Regions from separate parts of the Citrifermentans bremense genome, predicted to be linked through region 2. Evidence: riboswitches for the same ligand, from Rfam matches in the RefSeq annotation. Region 2 holds a riboswitch; the other holds the start of a gene.
The links. A riboswitch is a leader RNA that binds a small molecule or an ion and turns the genes downstream of it on or off. The one in region 2 is predicted to bind S-adenosylmethionine.
Positions count from the first base shown of each region.

Region 1: it holds a riboswitch for S-adenosylmethionine, as region 2 does, so the genes downstream of both, GEOBRER4_RS10505 (trans-sulfuration enzyme family protein) here and metX (homoserine O-acetyltransferase MetX) in region 2, are expected to answer to the same signal.

Region 1 covers NZ_AP023213.1:2,384,455-2,392,343, forward strand. The annotation lists gene GEOBRER4_RS10495 (AMP-binding protein) at 1-1,387, opposite strand, end outside; gene GEOBRER4_RS10500 (MucR family transcriptional regulator) at 1,616-2,128, opposite strand; SAM riboswitch class I at 2,543-2,647, shown strand; gene GEOBRER4_RS10505 (trans-sulfuration enzyme family protein) at 2,720-3,868, shown strand; gene GEOBRER4_RS10510 (trans-sulfuration enzyme family protein) at 3,865-4,998, shown strand; gene GEOBRER4_RS10515 (molecular chaperone DnaJ) at 5,208-6,533, opposite strand; gene GEOBRER4_RS10520 (SGNH/GDSL hydrolase family protein) at 6,926-7,889, shown strand, end outside.
Region 2 covers NZ_AP023213.1:405,677-413,565, forward strand. The annotation lists gene GEOBRER4_RS01670 (endonuclease/exonuclease/phosphatase family protein) at 1-922, shown strand, start outside; gene GEOBRER4_RS01675 (acetate kinase) at 1,036-2,265, shown strand; gene metX (homoserine O-acetyltransferase MetX) at 2,262-3,365, opposite strand; SAM riboswitch class I at 3,466-3,567, opposite strand; gene GEOBRER4_RS01685 (hypothetical protein) at 3,643-3,813, opposite strand; gene GEOBRER4_RS01690 (NAD(P)-dependent oxidoreductase) at 3,810-4,673, opposite strand; gene pabB (aminodeoxychorismate synthase component I) at 4,708-6,429, opposite strand; gene GEOBRER4_RS01700 (TIGR02757 family protein) at 6,426-7,295, opposite strand; gene GEOBRER4_RS01705 (pyridoxamine 5'-phosphate oxidase family protein) at 7,391-7,762, shown strand; gene dtd (D-aminoacyl-tRNA deacylase) at 7,763-7,889, opposite strand, start outside.

The DNA.
Region 1 (7,889 bases), 2.0 Mb from region 2:
CGTCCAGCAGCAGTACCGCGTGCACCTCCTCGCCCGCCCCCCGGTCCAGCCCGATGACGCAGGACTCCTTAACCCCTGTCACCTTGTTGAGCACAGCCTCCAGTTCGTCCGGGTAGACGTTCACGCCGCCGCCGGTGACGATGAGCTCCTTCTCGCGCCCCTTGATGCTGAGCCAGCCGTCCGGAGCTATCTCCCCCAGGTCCCCGGTCTTGAACCACCCCTCGGCGTTGAACGCGCCCCGGGTCGCCTCCTCGTTTTGGTAGTAGCCCGGAAAGACGTTGTCGCCGCGCACCACCACCTCTTTTCCGTCAAGCCTCAGCTCCACTCCGGGAAGCGGCGGCCCCACCGAACCCGCCACCTGCCGCTCCACTGTGTTGACGCAGAGAACGGGGGAGCACTCGGTAAGGCCGTACCCTTCGAGGACGGTGAACCCCATGGAGTCCCAGAAGCGGAAGACGTCGGGGTCGAGCGGCGCGCCGCCTGATACGAAGACGGTGAAGTTTTTGCCGAACTTTCGCTGCACCGGGAAGAAGAGCTTGGCCCGCTGCGGCTTGGAGAGACCCTGCGCGACCCCGGTGAGCGAGGCGAAGACCTTGCCCAGACCCTTTTCCGCCAGCTCGCGCTCGATCGTGCTCTTCAAAAGCTGCATCAGGCGCGGCACGGACATGATGACGTAGATGTCCTCCTCGCTCAAAGCCTCCATGATGGCCGAGGGCTTCAAGGTGCGGGGGTAGACCACGGCGGCCCCCTGGTAAAGCGGCGTGAAGAAGCCTCCCATCTGCTCGAACATGTGCGACAGCGGCAATAGCGACAGGAAGGTGAACTCCGGTGTGATGATCGGGACCTGCTCGTTGATCTGCTTGATGTTCGCGACCAGGTTCTTGTGGGTGAGGATCACACCCTTCGGGTTGCCGGTGGTGCCGGAGGTATAGATGAGCTGCGCCATGTCGTCCGGGGCGGGAGCGGCGGTGTCCGCAATCGGCTCAACCCCCTCCAGGAGGTACTGCAGGTCCTCGAGCAAGAGGCTCGGACCCTCGTCGATCCTCTCCGGCTTGAACCGGCTCTGCAGCACGATGCGGGCCTGGGTCAACTGGCGGATCGAGTCGGCCCGCCCGCGCTCCGACATGAAATCCACCGGAACCGCCACGGCGCCGCGCATGATGATCCCCCAGTAGGCGACCGCCCACCAGGAAGAGTTCGGCCCCCAGAGGAGCACCCGGTCTCCTGGGGCGACGCCCTGCCGGGCCAGAAGCGATGCCATCCTGAGGGAGAGGTCGTACAGTTCGCGATAGGAAACCGGCAGGCGCCTGACGCCGGTCCGGTTGACCAGGGCGACTTTGTCGCCGCGCTTGGCGAAGCTATGGAATAAATCAACCAGTGTCTGCATGGGATGCTCCCTATATCGATATTCGACCGGTCACTGGGGACACTATCTTGTGGAAGCAGCAATGGACAAGGCAGGCAAAATACTCCGTGACGCTCTCAAATCCTCGCTGTTCACGATGCAGCATTGTCACATGATCGGGGAGCTTTGGCAACCGGTTGCCCGTGGATGCTGAAAATAAAAAAACCGCCCCTTTTGAGGACGGCTTTTCTTATTGGTGGACCTGTATGATCAGGCTGTCTTGGCCTTGGCGCCGGCTTCCTTGGGAGGCTTAGGGGCCTTGGCTGGTTTTGCCGGCTTGACCGGAGCGGTCTTCTTCGCCTCGATGTTGGCCATGCGCACCCCGCGCGCCTTGGCAAGGTTGTCTGCCAGCCCGCGGTCCAGCGCCATCTTTCGCCTGGCGTCGGAATAGTTCTTCGCGGCGAGCGGCTGTTTCCCGGGTATTGAGAACTGTTTCTTGTACTCGCCCGGTTTCATGCCGTGCGCGGTGTTCAAGTGCCTTGCCAGGGTCTTGAAACCGCCCTTGCCGCAGAGCATGCAAACTACCTCGCCCTTCCTGAAGGCCTCTTTTACCGTCAAAGATGTCTTCGTTTCCTCTGATCCCTCTAAAGGCTCACCTGCTTCAAGGTTCTTGAGAGCAGTGTGAACTTTGCCGATCTCGAATATAAGCTGATCTGAGGTCATCGGAGTGCTTGACGCATGCGACGCTACAATCTGAGCTGCGATCTCTACCAAGGTTGCCATTGATTGTCCCTCCATAGAACATTATCTGCCTTGCCATAGTATTGGCAGGTAATTCCGCTTTGTCAATGAGGGTATTTGCTAAAAGTATCATTCATTGTCAATAGGAGTGGGTTTTATGTCAATGATTGGCTGGCTGAAGTCTCGAATGCGGCCTCAGGATTAAGTGTAAGAGACGAGGTACAGTCACGACGACTGCAAAACCTCAGAGCTAAAGTTGCCGGCTTAGCACCCGAATATATGAACAAGGCTGCTGCCTCCCATACCCTACTTGGTAACGGCAACTCCGGCAGCGGACATCAGCAAAAAAACCTATCCAACCCGTCAAGTTTACCGTTGACAGAAGTGCAGCGATTCAGTATTAATATGAACATTAAAAAGGAGCGGACGCTCCTGGACAAACAACTCAATAGCACTAACTTATCACGAGCGACCGAGGGACTGGCCCCATGACGTCGCGGCAACCTCCCGCAAGGGAAGGTGCCAAATCCAGCGGAGCGGCGACGCTCCGGAAGATAAGGAAGCGCGGACCTACTATAGAAAAGTCCCCTTCCGACCCCGGAAGGGGACTTTTTCCTATTGGAGGCAGAAAAAATGAAAATCGCGACCGAAGCAGCACAGATAGGCCTGCAGCGCGACACCCGCACCGGTGCGGTGACCGTCCCCATCTACCAGACCGCCACTTTCCGCCATCCAGGACTGGGACAGAGCACCGGCTACGACTACAGCAGATCCGGAAATCCGACCCGCCAGGCACTGGAGGAAGGGCTTGCCGCCCTGGAGGGGGGCTGCCGCGGCTTCGCCTACGCCTCCGGGATGGCCGCCATCACGAGCCTCATGTTCCTCTTCAAGCAGGGGGACCACCTTATCGTCACCGAGGACCTCTACGGCGGGAGCTACCGGCTTTTCGAGAAGCTGTTCCAGCAGTTCGGGCTCAGTTTCAGCTACGTCGACACGAGCGACGTTGAGCTGGTGCGCCAGGCCGTGAGGCCCAACACCAAGGCGCTCTTCGTCGAGTCCCTCACCAACCCGCTTTTGAAGGTGGCCGATGTGGAGCAACTGGCGGCCCTCTGCAAAGAGCGCGAGATGCTCTGCATCGTTGACAACACCTTCCTGACTCCGTACCTTTTGCGCTGTCTCGATCTGGGCGCCGACATCACCGTGTATTCCGGGAGCAAATACCTGGCCGGCCACAACGACACCGTCTGCGGACTGGTGGCGGTGAAGGACCCGGTGCTGGCCGAGCAGGTCTACTTCCATCAAAACGGCGCCGGCGCAGTCTTGGGGCCCCAGGATTCCTGGCTCACTGTGAGGGGAATCAAGACGCTCACCATCCGCCTGGACCGGCAACAGGAAAATGCGCTCGCCATAGCGCAGTGGCTGAGCCTCCACCCCCAGGTCGCCAAGGTGCACTACCCCGGCCTCCCCGACCACCCCGGCCATGAACTGATGAAAAGCCGCGGCAAAGGCTTCGGCGCCATGATCGCCTTCGAGGTGACCGAGCCGCACCTGGTCAATACGCTGTTGATGAAGACCCGCCTGATCTCCTTCGCCGAGAGCCTCGGCGGCGTCGAGAGCCTGATCACCTTCCCCGCGGTGCAGACCCACGCGGACATCGAGCCGGAGACGCTGAAGCGGCTCGGCATCAACCATTCACTGCTCCGCCTCTCGGTGGGGATCGAAGACAAGGACGACCTGGTCGCCGACCTGGCGCAGGCGTTCGCAGGAGGAGAACCGGAATGAAATTCGCGACCGAACTGATACACGGCACAGCCCCGATAGACCCGGAGCACGGCTCCCTGAGCCACCCTATCTACCTCAGCTCCACCTTCGCCCAGGACTCGATGGAGCACTTCGGAAAGTACGACTACTCCCGCTCGGGGAACCCGACCCGCGAGGCGCTGGAAGAGGCTGTGGCCGGGCTTGAGAAAGGGGCCGTGGGGCTTGCCTTCGCCTCCGGGATGGCCGCCATCTCCTCCACCCTGCTCATCTTCGCGCCGGGGGATCACCTGGTGGTCTGCGAGGACGTCTACGGCGGGACCTTCCGCGCCCTCACCACGGTGCTGAAAAATTGGGGCCTCAACGCCACTTTCGTCGACGCGACCGACACGGCAGCCATCGCTGCCGCGATCAGGCCAGAGACCAAGGCGCTCTATCTGGAGACCCCCTCCAACCCGCTGATCAAGATCACCGATCTCAAGGGTGCCGCGGCGCTCGCCAAGGAGAAGGGGATCCTCACCATCGTCGACAACACCTTTATGACGCCTTACCTGCAACGCCCGCTGGAGCTTGGGTGCGACATCGTGCTCCACAGCGGCACCAAGTTCCTGAACGGCCACTCCGACGTTCTCTGCGGCTTCGCCGTCGCCAAGGACCCGGCGGTCGGGCAGAGGATCCGTTTCATCCAGAACGCGTTCGGCGCAGTTCTCGGGCCGCAGGACTGCTGGCTGGTTTTACGTGGATTGAAGACCCTGAAGGTACGCATGGAAGAGCACCAGGCGAGCGCGAAGCTTATCGTCTCCTGGCTCAAGGAGCAAAAGGAAGTGGCGAAGATCTACTACCCCGGCCTTCCCGAGCACCCGGGGTACGAGATCCACAACGCGCAGTCCTCAGGCCCCGGTGCTGTCCTCTCCTTCGAACTATCGAGCTACGAGGTGACCAGGAAACTCCTGGAAGGGGTGAAGCTCTCCGCGTTCGCCGTGAGCCTGGGAGGGGTGGAAAGCATCCTCTCCTACCCCGCCAAGATGTCGCATGCCGCCATGCCCCCCGCCGAGCGCGAGGCAAGGGGGATCAAGGACACGCTGGTGCGTCTGTCGGTAGGCCTGGAGGATCCCGAGGACCTGATCGCCGACATGGAACGCTCTCTTAGATAAAAACCTGAAGCCGAAAGGCGGAACGCAGAGGTCCCAAAGGTCCATGGAGGTCACGGAGGTTTTGTAAGGGAACAAGCAGAACAAAGCTGTAACATGTTGGTTTTGTTCTAGTCTTTCCTCTGTGATCCTCTGTGGTGAGTGTCTTTCAGCATAAAAAAAGCCCGGGATCCCGGGCTTTTACTTTTTGTTCGCGTTATGTAGTTACCGCTTCACCTTTTCCACTTGAAGCTCACGGTCTTCACACCGGGTATCGCTTTCTGGAATACGGCCAGCCCCTCGTCGGTGATGCTGTTGCCGCTGCTGGTGAGCCCTTTGAGCCCCTGCAGCCCCTGCAGATACACCAGGCCCCGGTCGGAGATGGCGGTCTGGTACAAGTAGATCCTTTTCAAGTTGGTGAGGGATGAGATAGAGAGAAGGGCCGCGTCGGTCAACCCCTGGCCGCAGAGGTAGAGCTCCTCAAGCCCGCTCAGGTGCACGATGTTGTCGAGGTCCGAGTCGGTCACCTCGTACAGGAAGAGCGCCTGCAGGTCGTCCGCTTTCAACTGCTGCAAAAGCTTCAGGCTCGGCCCCGCTTCGTCCTTCACGTCCAGCCGCACCGCCTGGTCGACGTACACTTCCACCCTTCCCGCCGCAGGTCCAGCCTTCTTCCACTGGCTGAAGTCCGCCGAGGCAAGATCCCGGAAGTACAACGTTCCGCAAGAAAGTCCGTCGGGGAACTGGATGCTTCTTCTCACCCTGGTTCGCCCCGCCTCCTCACGCGCCTTTTCGCTTCTCAAGGCAACCAGCCTGCGCTGAGCCCGTGCGACGTTCATCTCAGCCGCCGCGATCATCTCGGCGAACAGGTCGCTCCCCTCCGCCAGGCTCTGGTCGACCCGCAGCTTGAAGCGGCAGACGTAGCTCGTCCTCAGGTTTTCCACCTGGGCGCTCAGATCGCGCACAGCCTGGGCCTCGACCGCTATCTCCCGCTTCACCCGCGCCAGCTCCGTCTTCACGTCGGGTGCCTCAGGCTGCCGCTCGGGGTGATGCCTTCTCCAGCTGCGCAGGATCTCCCTCAGGGCACGCGAATCCTCGTCCGCATACGCCTGGTTCGCCTTCAGCATCAATTCATGTCTCAGGCTACGGTTCCCGTCCCCCGCAAGGTCCGGGTGGATAGCCTTGGCGACTTCCCGGTAGAGCGCCTTGATGTCCTCTTCTTCCGCCTTCCAGACGCGGCCGCGAGATCCGGCACCGGCACCAGGCTTGAACGACTTGCCGTGGCCGTAGGTTTCCCGGTCCAGGTACTCCTCCTGGATCTCCGGATCGCTTACTGCACCTCCGCCGTTGAGACGAGCTATCTCCGCCTCCAGGCGCTCAAGCTCGGCCATGCGCAGCCCGAGGGTCGCCTGGTAGTTCTTCTCGAAACCGGCGATCTCCTCGCGCAGTTGCTGCAGTTCGGCCGATAGCTCCGCGTGCCGCGCACGCAGCGACGCAAGCTCGGCCTTCTTTTGCTCGAGTTCGATCTCTTCCGGTAGTTTTCCCTGAAAACAAGCCGTCATAGCGACCACACTATCAGCGATAATTTAACAGCATCAACTTATTTTCGCACACTAACACGCCGGAGGCTTCTATACAAAAGGATTTTCACCGGCTGAAGTGGAAACGACAGAAAATAGGTGCGAGGAGTTGCGGCAATGGGCGTCATCCATAAGGAAGACAGCAAGCCGTTGCAATAGACGAGAAGAAGTGGCGCCTTCGATACAGCATCGCTGGAAAGCTATGCCTAAAAAAGAATAAACATTGGAAAAACTCCCACCGCAGAGTCCTTGAAATGACGACCAAAAGCCATAAAGTTAACCTCGTTGCACCTGCGGAAAGGAGGGGTGGTAAGAGTCGCAGGCATATGGTCTGTAATTGCTTTTCACAGGTAGTCACTCTCAAGGAGGATTCTATGACAGAAGTTCTTTCCAAGAGGCAGGCGATCCTTGGCCTTCTGCTAGCCCTAATCATTGCGCTGCCGGGATGGGCGGCAGCACAGACATCTTTCGACCAGATCGTCGTCTTCGGTGACAGTCTTTCCGACCCGGGCAACGCCTTCATCTTTCAAGGAGCAGCGAACGTTCCACCCTATGACGCCCTCGACCCTTTCCTTGTCCCCACCATGTCCTACGCCAGAGGGGGGCATCATTTCAGCAACGGTCGCACCTGGGTGGAACAACTGGCACGACAGTTCGCGCTATCGAAAAACACGCGCCCGGCCTTCGCCGAACTAGGCCTCGATGCGACCAATTACGCGATCGGCGGAGCCAGGGCGCACGACAATGAGGAAGAAACGCTAGCCCCAACCTTCGAGGAGGTGGCAACCCTCTCCTACGAGGTCACCGCTTTCCTCCAGGTCTTCGGCTGGAACGCCCCGAAAAATGCGCTCTACGTGGTGGAATTCGGCAGCAACGACATCAGGGACGCGCTGGAGGCACAGGATCCCTCCATCGTCGAGAAGGCGGTGGCTTCGGTCCACAGGAACATCGTGTCGCTCATTGAAGCGGGCGCTGTCAAATTCCTGGTGTGCAACGCCCCGGACCTTTCCCTGACGCCGGCAGTCATAGCCATCGACAAGATGAGACCAGGAACCGCTGCCGGCGCGCGTGAGCTTTCAAGCTACTACAACTTACTCCTCAACCAACTGGTGGCTACGCTCAAGTCGCAGTACCCCGAGATCCTAGTTGTGCAGGTGGACTTTTTCGACATGCTCCTCGAAATCGTCAGCAATCCGACCGACTTTGGGCTGAGCTTCATCGACACCCCCTGCGTAACCCCGGGGGTGCCTCCCTTCACCTGCAGCAATCCTGACGACTACCTCTTCTGGGACGGAATTCACCCGACCCAGACGGTACATGCCATCATGGCCCAGCAGG
Region 2 (7,889 bases):
CCTCCCCCAGGTGATGTGGGCTGTGCCCGGCATCATCCTCGTGGCGGCTACCTGGAAGACGGAGCGGACCTGGGTTTGGCTCCCGCTTTGCTTACTTTTGTGGGTGATCGGTCCCGTGATGGGGTACAACATCCCGCCGAACCGGGGGCAGGGTGAAGCATCGGGCGTTCCCATAAGGGTGATGACCTGGAACATCAAGTACGGAAAGCACGATCTCATGCCGCTGGTGGAGGAGATGGAGCGGAGCCGGCCGGACATCGTGCTCTTCCAGGACGCGGTGCGCGCCGGGGGGGGGCCTTTGGCCGGGTATTTCAGGGATTGGCACCTGCGCAGCCAGGGGCAGTACCTGGTCGCCAGCAGGTACCCGCTCACGGCGGCAGAGGTTCACGAGCTACCCTATTCGGGGCGCGGGAAGGAGTACTTCCTGCGCTGCAAGGTGCGCGTGGGCTCCTCGGAGGTATCTGTCTACGACGTCCATTTCAAGACCCCCCGCCGCAGCCTCAACGCGTTCCGTAAAGCCAAGCACGGCCCCTGGTACCTCCCCAAGGCCATCCAGAGGTTCGAGGACAACGTGTCGCTTCGGCTAGCCCAGGCCATGACCGTCGCGGGATACCTTGCGCGCGAGACGGGGCCGGTGCTGGTGGCGGGGGATATGAACTCCCCGGATCCTTCCCTTGTCTGCCGCACGCTCCGGGAGGCCGGACTCACCGATGCCTTCGCCGCGGCCGGGACGGGCTACGGCTACACCTACGGCCATTTCCTGCTGAGAAACAGGATCCCCTGGCTGCGCCTTTCCTGGATGCGCATCGACCACATCATGACCAACTCCTGGCTTACCGCTTCCCGCTGCTGGGTCGGGACCGGCAGGGCCTCGGACCACCGACCGGTAGTCGCCGATTTTTTCCTGAAGGATTCCCCCTAATTGCCGCTGTGATCCCCCAGTTGTAATTGCACTTTTCCACCGAGCGTGCTAGTTATGGTCGGTCATAACCAAGCGACGGGCCCCCTATGGGCGCCCGGACTGGAGTCTGTAGCATGCTCATCCTCACCCTCAACTGCCGGACCTTCTCCCTGCAGTACCAACTCTTCGACTGGGGACGAAACCTGACCCTGGCCAGCGGAAACGTGGAGCGGGTCGTCATCGGGGACACCTTCCTCACCCACAAGGTCCCCGGCAAGGCGCCCCGGCACCTGGACCGCGACTGCGCCGACCATACGCAAGCGCTGCAATTCGTGCTGGACACGCTGACCGACGCGAAGGACGGGGTGCTGCCGGAAGCGGCGAGCATCAGCGCCATCGGGCACCGCGTGGTGCATGGGGGAGAGAGGTTCACCAAGTCAGTCCTCATCGACGACGACGTGGTCGCGGCCATCAAGGAAACCGCGAACCTCGCCCCGCTGCACAACACCCCGAACCTGGCCGGCATCCGCGCCGCAAAGGACCTGCTCCCCAACCTGCCGCAGGTTGCCATCTTCGACACCGCCTTCCACCAGACCATGCCGGAAAAGGCTTACATCTACCCCCTTCCCTACGACTGGTACAAGCAGCACGGCATCAGGCGCTACGGTTTCCACGGCCAGTCCCACTTGCATGCCGCCAGAAGGGGAGCCGCCTTGGCCGGCGTCCCACTGGAGCGCTGCAACCTAGTGACGGTGCACACCGGCAACGGCGTGTCGCTCTGCGCGCTGAAAAACGGGGTCTCGGTCGACACCAGCATGGGCCTCACCCCGCTGGAAGGGGTGATGATGGGGACCCGCTGCGGGGACATAGACGCGGGTATCATACCGTTCATGATGAACGAGGCCGGGATATCGGCGGCGGAAATGGATCTCTTCCTGAACCAGAAGAGCGGGCTGGCGGGGATCGTCGGGCGCCGGGTGAGCCGCAGGACGGTGGTGGACGAGGCGGTGGTGGGGGACCCCCGCTGCCAGCTGGCGCTCGACATGGAGTCCTACCGCCTGCGCAAGTACATAGGCGCCTACATAGCCGTGATCGGTAGGCCCGACGCCATCGTCTTCACCTACGGCGAGGGGTGGGAGGACTGGCCGGTCCGGGGGATGGCGCTCAAGGGGATGGAGCAGTTCGGGATCGAGGTGGACCTGAAGCGGGACGAGGAGGCCCTGCGGGGCGAGCGGGAGATGCTGATCAGCGCCGACAGCTCGAAGATCAAGGTGTTCGCCCTTCCCAGCGGCGAGGAGATGATGCTCAACGAGGACGTGGCCGCCATCATGGGGTGGCCGGCGCGCGAGGCTGGTGCCGCCTAGATCTCGACCCGGTCCAGGAACGACTCGACCAGCGGGGTGAAGGTCTGGTGCTCCAAAAGGAAGGCGTCGTGTCCGTAGGCCGAGGTGATCAGGTGGTACTCCACCGGTTTCTTGAGCTTTTTAAGTGACTCGACCATCTCCTCGGTCTGGGCCGGCGGGTAGAGCCAGTCCGAGGTGAAGGCGAAGAACTGTATGGGCGCTTTTACCGGCGCGAACGCCTCCTCCAGCGACTCGCACCCGGATGCCACGTCGTAGAGGTCGAGTGCTTTGGCGAGGTAGAGGAAGGAGTTGGCGTCGAAGCGGTCCACGAAGTTGTAGCCGTTGTAGGTTAGGTAGCGCTCCACCTCGAACTGTCCGAAGAAGTCGAACTGGCCGTCGCGGGCGGAGAAGCGGCGGTCGAACTTGGCCGTCATCGACTCGTCCGAGAGGAAGGTGATGTGCCCGATGCCGCGGGCCAGGGCGAGCCCGTCCTTGGGATTCTTCCGGTATTCCCCTTTTTTCCAGTTAGGGTCGTTGAAGATGGCCCAGCGCGCCACCGCGTTCAACGAGATTGCCTGCGCCGAGGGGCGCGGCGTCGTGGCGAGCACCACGGCCGAGGCGACGCGCTCGGGAAACTGCGTGGTCCACTCCAGGGCCTGCATCCCCCCCATGCTCCCCCCCAGCACGCAGAAAAGCTTCTCTATTCCCAACCGGTCCATGAGCAAGGCCTGGGCCTTAACCATGTCGCGCACCGTGATCACCGGGAAGGCGAGGTTGTAGCGTTTGCCGGTCTTCGGGTTGATGGAGGTGGGGCCGGTGGAGCCGAAACAGGAGCCGATCACGTTGGAGCAGATCACGAAATAGCGGTCGGTGTCCAAAAGGCAGCCGGGCCCGACGATGTCGTCCCACCACCCCGCCCGCTTCTCGTCCTCGCTGTAGCGCCCGGCCAGATGCGCGCTACCGGTCCAGGCGTGGGTCACGAGGATCGCGTTGGAGCGCGACGCGTTCAGGGTGCCGTAGGTCTCGTAGGCTATGTCAATCGGACCCAGGATACGCCCGCTTTCCAGGCGCAGCTCGGTATCGAAGGTGGCGATCTGTTCTGTCACTATGCCGTAGGACATGTTTCTCTCTTCATTGGTGCCCGCGCGCTGCGGGTATTAAAAAAGCCCCGTCTCGGTATGAGAGAAGGGGCTTTTGTGGTGATGGAGCTAAAGCGCGCCTTTCTCATCTTCGCCTTTCGGCAGGATTTAGCACCTGTCGCCCATTTCTGGGCCGGTTGCTGTGGCTTCGCAGGGCCTTTCCCTCCACCACTCTAGATAAGCAGGTCTTTTATATGAAATTGTCGCTGCAGGATAAGGGAGCCGTTTACTTTTGTCAACGGCAAACTTATCCCTTGGTTTACAGGTCGTTGCGGTATTTCACCAGCAGGTAAAAGCAGATGACCCCTGCCACAAGCATCAGCGCGTCGCGCCCCCAGGGTATCGGTTTGCCGAGCCCGGAGTAGATCAGGGGATCGAGAAAGGCGCTGGTGATGAGCGTCACCGCGGCCAGGGAGAGCAGCTTTTTCATGAAGCGATCGCCTTGAAGACGGCGCTGAAGTCGTTATCCGACAGCCCCTGGGCCCGCGCCATCTTGAAGCTCTCGTTGGCGGCGGAGGCGGAAAAGAGCGGCTGCCCCAGCTGGTCCCCTAGCGCCACGGCGAGGCGCATGTCTTTTTGCATGTGCTTGAGCGGGAACGCGGTGGCAAAGTTTCCCTGTCCGATCTGCGCCCCCTTCAGCTTGAACATCGGGTTCGCCATGGCGCCGGCGTCGATGACGTCGAGGAGGTCGCTCCCCTCGAGCCCCGCCTTGTCCGCAAGGGCCAGCCCCTCGCAGAAGATGGTCATCATACCTCCCATGACCATGTTGACGATCAGCTTCATCTGCGCGCCGCGCCCGAGCTCGCCCAAATAAAGGCTTTTCTTCCCCATCTTTTCGAAGAGCGGGAGCGCCTGGTCGAAGAGTTCACGGTCGCCGGCGGCGAGGATTATCAGGGTGCCGTCCTCGGCCGGCTTCTTGCTCCCCGAAACGGGAGCTTCAAGGAACCTCCCCCCCTTGCCGGTGACGGCCGCGCCGATATCCTTGGCCGTCGCGGCGTCCACCGTGGACATGTCAACGTACCCCCTGCCGGCGCCGATCCCTTCCAGGGCGCCTTGAGGTCCGAAGCAGACCGCATGCGCCGCCGCGGGGTCGGCCAGCATGGCGATGGTGACGCTGCAGGAGGCGGTGACCTCGGCGGGGGTGGCGGCGACCGTTGCCCCGAGCGCCGCGAGCTCCGCGCACTTCTCCTGCGACCGGTTCCAGACCGTCACCTTGAACCCGGCCTTGAGCAGGTTCTTGGCCATCGCGCTTCCCATGATCCCCAATCCTAAAAATCCGTATTGTTCCATGTTCCTCTCCTTGGATAAATAGATTTATCGCCTGCTATTTCTTCGATGCCAGCGCCACCCGGCGCCACTTTCGCACCGAGTTTATCAGAAAGAGCGCCTCCGCACCCTCCAGGTCAGCCCGGGTCAGCACCCGCTCCTCGATCTTGCCCTGTGCGATCAGCTCCTCCCTGAAGGTCCCAGGCAAGAGCCCGCTCGCCATAGGAGGCGTCAGGTAGCGACCTTCGATGCGCGCCACGAGGTTGCTGTTGGCCCCTTCGGTGACTTCGCCCCGCTCGTTCTCGAAGATCACCTCGTCCAGTTCCGGCTGTGCCGCCAACTCGTCACGATAGCGGTCCCGCAGGGTGGTCTTGTGGTAGAGCAACGTGTCATCCGAGTCGACACGGGCGCTGGCGAAGCCTACGTTCGCTTCGGCCGCGACGGCCTCTATCGGCGCCGCCTCGCAGGCGATGCGCCCGTCACTAGAAAGGAGCAGGCGCACCTTGTAGCTCCCCCCGGCGGCGAGCCCCGCGGCGGTTTCTTCCAAGGCCCGACGGGCCGCGTCCGGTTGCAGCGCGAAGGAGAAGTGCGCGGCGGAGCGCGCCAGCCTTTCCAGGTGCCGCTCCAGCAGAAAGTACTCGCCGTCGTAAAGAAGCGATTCGATCAGCTGGAATTCCGGGACGAGCTCGCGGGCAAAACGCGCCTTGGAGAGGCTCTCGCGGTATTCCTCCCCGGCGCAGGAATCGTAGGTGATGCCGCTGCCGACCCCGATCTCCCCCTCGCCGCTCGCGAGGTCCAGGACGGCGGTGCGGATGGCGACGCTGAACTTGGCCTCGCCTCCCGGGGAGAGATAGCCGATGCAACCGGTGTATAGGCCGCGCGGCTCCTCCTCCAGTTGCGCGATGATCTCCATGCTCCTTTTCTTGGGTGCGCCGGTCACGGAGCCGCAGGGGAAAAGGGCTCGGAGGAGTTCCAGCGTCCCCACCCCTTCCCGCAGCCTCCCCTCGATGGTGGAGGTCATCTGGTGCACGGTGGGGTGGCTCTCCACGTCGAAGAGGGAGGCGACCCGCACCGAGCCGGTTTCCGACACCATCCCCAGGTCGTTTCGCAGCAGGTCAACGATCATCAGGTTTTCGGCCAGTTCCTTGGGGCTTTCCTTCAGCCCCCTCATCCGGACTCGGTCCTCGTCCGGCCACCTCCCCCTTGGGGCGGTCCCCTTCATCGGGCGGGTGGTGATAACGCCGTCGGACAGGGAGAAGAAAAGCTCGGGGGAGGCGGAGAGGATGCGGAAATTCCCGGTCTCGATGTAGCAGCCGTAAGGGGTCGGCTGGCTGCGGCTAAGCTCTGAAAAGAAGGAGCGGGGGCACCCTCGGAAGGAGAAGCGCTGGCGCAGGGTGAAGTTGACCTGGTAGCAGTCCCCGGCGGCAATCAGCTCCCTGATGGTCCGCACCCCCCGGTCGAACGCCTCCGCGTCCAGCGTTTGGCGCCAGTCGCCGCAGTGGAAAGGGCTTGACTGGGACGGAAGGGGGGTCCGGGAGCGGTTTCGGTAGAGCCCGAACCAAAGTAGCGGCAGCTTCCCCGGCGCACGGGTGGCGAGGTCGCCGTTAAGGGCGCCGGCGGCCTCGTAACTGATAAATCCCGCCGCGTGCAGACCCGAGGCGACCTGCCGTTCCAGGGACATAAGCGCCGGGACGACCTCTTCCGGCGTGGCGGCGCAGACCTCGCCCGCGGGCGCGCAGAAACTCCATCCATGCAGGTACGCGGGGGAAGCCGCGGTCAAGGCGATCCGACCGGGCAGAGCCCGGCGATGGGGCAGGCGAGGCACTTTGACTGGTCCTTGCCGTCGCATCCCTCGGAGATGCCCAGGTGGCAGATGGAGAAGTCGTATTTCACCGGGTCCGCCGGGTCGAGCTTACGCAGTGCGGCGGTGATCTCGCGCGCCATGCGCCAGTCCGCCTGCTTGCGGGAGGTGAAGCCGAGGAGCCTGCAGATGCGCTGGATGTGGGCGTCGACGGGGATAACCAGCTGGTCCGGCGTGATCCCCTTCCAGATCCCGAGGTCGATGCCGTCGGCCGGCCGCACCATCCATCTCAGGTACATGCAGAGCCTCTTGCAGGCGCTCCCCGAGGCGGGGGAGGGGAAGAAGAAGGGGAAATAGGAGTCGCCGGGGGGTGAGGCGGCGCCGAAGACGGGCGTCAGGTCGAGTGACTTCACAGCCTCGCTGTACCCGGTGAGGGTCTCGGTCAGGTCCTCGCGCCCCTGCCCGTGGAACCTGAGCATCCACCCCTCGACGGAGCCCTCCTGCTCCAGCATGGTGCGGCAGGCGAAAAGGAGCGCGCAGAGGTCGCGGGCGTCGTTGAAGCGGTGCTTGAACCCGGCGAATAGGCGAAAGCCTTGCTCCGGCTCGAACCGCTCCACGAAAAGTCGCGGGGAGTCCCCAATCCGGTCGAATATCCAGGCGAGGTTCTTCTTGATGATCTTCACGTTGCCGTAGGCGAAGGAGGAGGCGATGAGGCCGACGATCTCCAGGTCCCTGGGGTCCTGGTAGCGGTGGCAAAACGAGAGCGGGTCGTTGGCGAGGTGCTCCTGAGAGCGGGCGGCGTAAAGTGATTCAAGGATGTTTTTCAGGTCCAGCCGATTTCTCATTAGCGCAGCGCTCCCACCTTTTATGGACAATCCCTTTGAGCCTGCTAGATTATCATAGTGGCAAATCAGCTTAAAGGAAAAAGGGGGCGCAACACATGAAACTAGCAGAGCTCTTTCCGGAGGGGGGGCGAGGGGTGATCGCCACCGCCGACGCAGCAGGCGTGGTGAACCAGGCGGTCTTCGCCATACCGCACGTGGTGGATGAACAGACGCTGGCCTGGGGCTTCAGCGATGGGCGCAGCATCGCCAACCTGAGAGAGAACCCGCACGCGAGCTACCTTTACCTGGCGCCGTCCAGGGGTTACAGCGGCTGGAGGTTGAGCTTGACCATGAAGGAGGAGTTGGGCGAGGGGGATATGCTGGAGAAGATCAAGTCGCGTACGGCCCAGGTGGCGAGCCCGGAAGCTAGCTCTGCCGTGACCCGGGTCGCTTATTTCAAGGTGGACGAGGTGCGCCCTCTTATCTGACTAGCGCTTGGGCGGGGTCTCCAGGATGAAGGTCACCGGGCCGTCGTTCACCAGGGAGACCGCCATGTCGGCCTGGAAGATCCCGCTTTGCACAGGCACTCCCCGCTCCCAGACCTGTCCCATGAAG